2 regions of the Exiguobacterium sp. KKBO11 genome follow, and region 2 is predicted to be linked to the other one. Evidence: a T-box and tRNA genes for the amino acid it is inferred to sense, from the RefSeq annotation. Region 2 holds a T-box; the other holds one or more tRNA genes.
What was found. A T-box is a leader RNA that pairs with one kind of tRNA and senses whether it is charged. The one in region 2 lies ahead of alaS (alanine--tRNA ligase), so its partner is inferred to be a tRNA-Ala.
Positions count from the first base shown of each region.

Region 1: it encodes a tRNA-Ala, which carries the amino acid that the T-box ahead of alaS (alanine--tRNA ligase) is inferred to sense. The anticodon was not compared.

Region 1 covers NZ_LUCU01000011.1:9,791-13,159, forward strand. Annotated here, with positions in the region: gene AYO36_RS00335 (ATP-binding cassette domain-containing protein) at 1-33, opposite strand, end outside; gene AYO36_RS00340 (redox-sensing transcriptional repressor Rex) at 201-860, shown strand; gene AYO36_RS00345 (twin-arginine translocase TatA/TatE family subunit) at 860-1,057, shown strand; gene tatC (twin-arginine translocase subunit TatC) at 1,065-1,844, shown strand; tRNA gene AYO36_RS00355 (tRNA-Ala) at 1,950-2,025, shown strand; gene AYO36_RS00360 (S8 family serine peptidase) at 2,250-3,369, shown strand, end outside.
Region 2 covers NZ_LUCU01000011.1:730,231-733,599, forward strand. Annotated here, with positions in the region: gene recD2 (SF1B family DNA helicase RecD2) at 1-1,067, shown strand, start outside; T-box leader at 1,110-1,320, shown strand; gene alaS (alanine--tRNA ligase) at 1,378-3,369, shown strand, end outside.

The DNA.
Region 1 (3,369 bases), 720 kb from region 2:
TTTCGAGAGTTGGTTGACTTGTAAGAGTATCATTTCCATCCATCCTTCCACCCTTTAGTCTATCACGAACAAAAGCGCGAGGTCCTGCGGAATATATTATTTGTGACTCTATGTGAAGTGGTTTACAATCAAGGAGAGTAGAAAGCTTTTTGCAAAGATTTGGGTGCCACGATGGATGTGGCCGAAGGGGGAACTGCAGGATGAATGGACCAGACACAAAAATTCCACAAGCGACAGCAAAACGGTTGCCGCTATATTATCGCTTCATCCAAAGTTTATACAATTCAGGCAAGCTCCGCGTCTCTTCTGCTGAGTTAAGCGAGGCGGTGAAGGTTGATTCAGCAACGATTCGTCGCGATTTTTCCTACTTTGGGGCATTAGGGAAGAAGGGGTATGGATACAACGTTCAACATCTCTTAACGTTTTTCCGCAAAACCTTGAATCAAGATGAGGTGACGAATGTTGCCTTAATCGGGGTCGGTCATCTCGGAACAGCGTTTGCAAATTATAACTTTTTAAAGAATAATAGTACTCGGATAGTCGTTGCGTTTGATGCGGACGAAGAGAAGGTCGGAACAACGACGCATGACGTTCCAATCTATCATGTTTCGGACATGAAAGAACAAATCGAAGCGAATCAGGTCGATGTTGCCATCTTGACGGTTCCATCCCAGTTCGCGCAGTCAGTAGCGGATGAGTTAGTCGAGTATGGTGTGACAGGCATCCTGAACTTTACGCCAGCGCGGTTGAACGTGCCAGCGAGCGTCCGGGTCCATCACATTGATTTATCGATCGAGTTGCAGTCGTTAGTTTATTTCATGAAGCATTATTCGCAATCAGCTGAAGGAGTGAAATCATAATGGAAAACCTTATTCCGCTCACACTAGGTATCGGACCTGCGAGCATCGGATTGATCGCGGTCGTCGCGTTGATCATCTTTGGACCGAAGAAGTTACCAGAATTCGGACGTGCTGCTGGTCAGACATTGAAAGAGTTCAAGAATGCCACGAACGGCATCATGGACGACGATAAAAAGGACGAACCGAAAGAGAAGTGATTGAATCATGACGGTTGATCAAGAGCAAAGCATGACGTCGCACCTTGACGAACTGCGAAAGCGGATCGTCTGGTCGCTTATCATCGTCGTCGTCCTGTTCGCTGTCGCATTTCCGCTCGTCCGACCGCTCGTCCGCTTCTTGCAAGCAGACTTAAAAGAGCTCGGTATCGGTTTGAATGCCTTCAACGTCGCCGATCCTTTAATGTTGTATTTGAATCTTGCGTTCATTATTGCGCTGATTTTAGCGTCACCGTTCTGGATGTATCAACTCTGGGCATTCGTCCGACCAGGACTTTATGACAAGGAGCAAAAAGCGACATTGACGTATATTCCGGTCATCTTCTTTCTGTTTTTGGCTGGCGTAGCCTTCTCGTATTTCTGGTTGCTTCCCTTCTTGCTTGAAGTCTCAACGGATCTCGGGAAAGAGCTCGGAATCGAACAAGTCATCGGAGTGGAGAACTACTTCAGTTTCTTAATCCGGTTGACGATGCCGTTCGGTCTTCTTTTCCAATTGCCGGTCGTGACGATGTTCCTGACACGTCTGGGTCTCGTGACGCCATATTTCATGCGAAAGAATCGGAAATATGCGTACTTTGCGCTGTTCGTCGTTGCGGCATTGATCGCACCGCCGGACGTGACGTCACACTTGATGATCTCGGTGCCATTGTTCGTTCTCTATGAGATCAGCATCTTGATTTCTGCGCGGACGTACAAAAAGGTCCTGATCCTCGAGCAACAGGCAGAGCTTGAACGACAGGCGGATTTGATGCGTGAATTGAATAAATGAATCGTGAATTCCTTCCGACGATTTTTGGAAGGAATTCTTTTTTATGAAAGCGTTATTTTTATATTGATAAAGCAGTTAGTGATACGTATACTAAAGATAATTCATGGGGGCTTAGCTCAGCTGGGAGAGCGTTTGGCTGGCAGCCAAAAGGTCGTCGGTTCGATCCCGATAGTCTCCACCAATACCAAACATCTAACTCCTCGAGGCTTCGAGGAGTTTTTATTTTACTCCCAGTTTAATTCCTTAAAAATATAAAATGTCATGTAAAACAAATAAATTAAAAAAATAGGCAAATATAAATTGTTTATTTCCATTAAATTCATTAAACTAAATATACAGAATTTTCGTTTAACTGTTTTATTAGTAGTACTACTATGGTTTTACAGAAAAGGGGAAAACGAACGCATGAAGAAGAAGATTGCACTTATGGCAGCCGTCTTAATGACGTCTTCCAATCTAGTCAGTGCGCAAGGTGCACTGTCGTCGCAAGACAAAGCAACGGGTCAAAAACCGCAAGCGCTCTCTTTGAAGAAATCGGGGCAAGAGAAGAACTACAAACAATCGGATAAAGTCCGTGTCGTCATCGAGATGGAAGAGAAACCGGCGATTCAAATCGCCCAGGCTCAAAACAAGCGGTATAGCACATTGAGCAATGCCGAAAAAGAGTCGATCAAAGATCGCCTCGTCAACGTTCAAAAATCAGTCAAGTCAGCCATCGCTAAAAAGGCGATTCCCGTTACATATAAGGAAAGCTTCACGACCGTCATCAACGGATTCAGTGGTGAAGTCAAGTTCGGCGACATCGAAGACATCAAACAACTGAGCGGAGTCAAGAGCGTACATATCGCCCATGAATACGCGCGTCCGGAAGTTGCTAAAGGTGCCAAGCCAGACATGCTTTACAGCAAGGACATGGTCAATGCGAAGGAAACATGGCAGGACTATGGTTTTAAAGGGGAAGGAACAATCGTTGCCGTCATCGATACGGGAATCGATCCATCGCATAAGGACATGGTCTTGAGCCCAGAAACGAAGATTGATTTGACTTCTTCGAAAGTCGATAGTGCGAAAGAAACAAAAGGCTTAAAAGGAAAGTACTTCACGGAAAAAGTACCGTACGGCTATAACTATGCCGATCACGATAGCGAAATCCGTGATTTAGGTGCGGGCGCATCAATGCACGGGATGCACGTCGCGGGTACGGTCGGAGCAAACGGCGATGAAGCAAACGGTGGTATCAAAGGGGTCGCTCCGGAAACACAACTCCTCGCGATGAAAGTCTTCGGAAACGATCCAGGAATGCCATCGACATTCAGCGATATCTACATTAAAGCGATCGATGATGCGATTGCACTCGGAGCCGATGTCATCAACATGAGTCTCGGATCGACGGCATCGTTCGTCAATGCAGATGATCCAGAACAACGCGCAATCGTCAACGCGATGAACAACGGTATCTTGTGTGCGATTTCTGCTGGTAACTCGGCATTCGCAGGTCATGGTGCAGGTAATCCGTACACAGCGA
Region 2 (3,369 bases):
ATGTTCTGGTCGCACCGACCGGACGCGCCGCTAAACGTCTATCGGAAGCAACGGACGTCCCAGCGATGACGATTCATCGTCTATTGAAGTATGACGGAACGAACTTTCAGCTAAATGAAGATCAGCCGATCACGGGGAAAGTACTGATCATCGATGAGTCGTCGATGATTGATATCTACTTGTTATCGAGTCTGCTCCGTGCTGTGCCGAACGGCATGAAAATCTTGTTCGTCGGTGACCGCGATCAGTTACCATCCGTCGGTCCTGGGCAGGTGCTGGCAGATTTGATGGATACGGAAGGGATTCCCGTCGTTCGTTTGAACGTCGTCCATCGCCAAGCGGAAGATTCTTCGATTTTACGGCTCGCGCACGATTTGAAGAACCGGACGACGTCAGCTGATTTGTTATCACCACTTGCGGATCGTCGCTTTTACACCGCGTCTCCGCAAGAGACGTTACGCGGCATCTCAGCCTTCGCGGAAAAAGCACTTGCAAAAGGGTATTCGAAATTCGATGTTCAGGTTTTGGCACCGACTTACCGTGGTCAGGTCGGAATCGACGAACTGAATGTCGCCTTGCAACGCGTCTACAATCCGGAGGAACCGAAAAAACGCGAAGTCAAACAAGGCACCCGGATTTACCGGACCGGGGACAAGATTCTTCAGCTCGTCAACAATGCGGAAGAGAACGTCTATAACGGAGATATCGGCGAAATCGTCAATATCTTCTTCGCCAAAGAAAACGTCGACAAGGTGGATAAGATCATCGCCCGCTTCGACCAGACGGAAGTCGAGTACAACCGGAGTGACTGGGATCAATTCACGCATGCCTACGCGATTACGATTCACAAGGCACAAGGGTCCGAGTTTCCGATCGTCTTGATGCCGGTCTATTTCACGGGAGCATTCAAGCATTCCCGAAACTTGATTTATACGGCGGTCACCCGTGCGAAGTCGAGTTTATTATTGTTCGGCGATCCACGAGCGTTTCATAAAGCGTCGCAAGAAGAGGAGCCACGGCGCCGAACACGATTGATTGAACGACTCGGTGGGGTGACAAAGACTTGACGGATGCTGTACGATAGGTAATAATCACGATAGATGAATGGACGTAACACGTTGATGGAAGATAAGTAAAAGGAAAACTCGAGTCCAGAGAGAAGTGAGTCTGCTGCAATCACTTTCTCGAGTCCCTTTGAAGCTCCTTCCGGAGTCGGGTGTAAACACCTGCGGGTCATCCCCGTTATCAGATGTTCGAGGTAAGCAATGGATTGCTTACGAACGAGGGTGGTACCACGGAAGCGATGCTTTCGTCCCTTTTCAGGGATGAAGACATCGCTTTTTTGCGTCCAAATAAAACCAATGGGGGTAACTGTTCATGAAAGCTCTAAAACCATTAACGGGTGCACAAATCCGTCAGATGTATCTTGATTTCTTCCAAAGCAAAGGGCATGCGATCGAACCGAGTGCTTCACTCGTACCGGTCGAGGATCCATCGCTCTTGTGGATCAACTCAGGGGTTGCGACACTCAAGAAGTATTTCGATGGTCGTGTCATTCCTGATAATCCACGTATCGTTAACGCACAAAAATCAATCCGGACGAACGATATCGAAAACGTCGGGAAAACAGCACGTCACCATACGTTTTTCGAGATGCTCGGAAACTTCTCTGTCGGTGATTACTTCCGTGAAGATGCGATCAAATGGGGCTGGGAACTCTTGACGAGTGATGACTGGTACGGTCTTGACCCAGAACGTCTCTCGGTCACGATTCACCCGGAAGATGACGCAGCGCGTCAAATCTGGCTTGAACTCGGCGTACCGGCTGAGCGGATCATTCCACTTGAAGATAACTTCTGGGAAATCGGTGAAGGTCCATCTGGTCCGAACACGGAAATCTTCTTCGATCGTGGACCTGCTTTTGGAGACGATCCGAACGATTCAGAACTTTATCCAGGCGGCGAAAACGAACGCTATCTCGAGATTTGGAATATCGTTTTCAGTCAGTATAACCACGATGGACACGGCAACTACACGGAACTTCCGCGTAAAAACATCGATACAGGGATGGGACTCGAACGGATGGCATGTGTCATGCAGGACGTGCCGACGAACTTCGATACGGATCTGTTCATGCCGATCATTCATAAGACAGAAGAAATCAGCGGTAAAATCTACCGTGACGATTCAAAACTGGATGTAGCATTCAAGGTTATCGCAGACCACATCCGTACCGTATCATTCGCGATCGGTGACGGTGCGCTTCCTTCGAATGAAGGTCGTGGATATGTCCTTCGTCGTTTACTACGCCGTGCGGTTCGTTATGCGAAGATGCTTGGAATCGAGCGTCCGTTCATGTATGAACTCGTCGATACGGTCGGAAACGTCATGGTCGACTTCTACCCACAAGTGCCAGAAAAAGCGGACTTCATCAAACGCGTCATCAAAAACGAAGAAGAACGTTTCCATGAGACACTGCATGACGGTCTTGCAATCTTGAACACGGTCGCTCAGACGTCTAAGGCAAACGGTGAGCATGTCATCAGTGGTGAAGATGCGTTCCGTCTGTATGACACGTATGGTTTCCCACTCGAATTGACAGTCGAGTATGCGGAAGATCATCAGATGTCTGTTGATGAAGAAGGCTTCAAACTAGCGATGGATGCACAACGTCAGCGGGCACGTGCAGCGCGTGAAGAGAGTGGTTCGATGCAGCAGCAATCGGAAGTCCTCTCGACGCTAAAAGATAAAAGTACGTTCGTCGGCTATACCGACCTTAAGGCGGATGCGAAAATCATCGCATTGTTGCATGATGGAGAACGAGTCACAGAAGTCGCTGCTGGTGAAGAAGCACAAGTCATTCTCGACATCACACCGTTCTACGCTGAAAGTGGTGGTGAAGTCGCGGATACAGGAACAATCGAAGGCAAAGACTTCGTTCTTGATGTCAAAGATGTTCAAAAAGCGCCGAACGGTCAAAACTTGCATACGGTCATCGTTCGTACAGGGATCGCAACGGAAGCTGCAGACGTCGTTGCAACAGTCGAAGCAGCAGAGCGTAAAGCCGTCACGAAAAACCATACGGCAACACACTTGCTTCATAAAGCATTGAAAGATACGCTCGGAACACACGTCAACCAAGCGGGATCACTCGTTTCTCCAGATCGACTTCGTTTCGACTTCTCACACTTCGGTGCAGTGACACAAGAAGAGTTGACGAAGATTGAACAAGACGTCAACCAAGCAATCTGGGCATCACTACCGGTTGATATCGAAGAGATGAACATCGCTGATGCAAAAGCAAAAGGCGCAATGGCATTGTTCGGTGAGAAATACGGTGAAACGGTCCGTGTCGTCTCAGCAGGCACA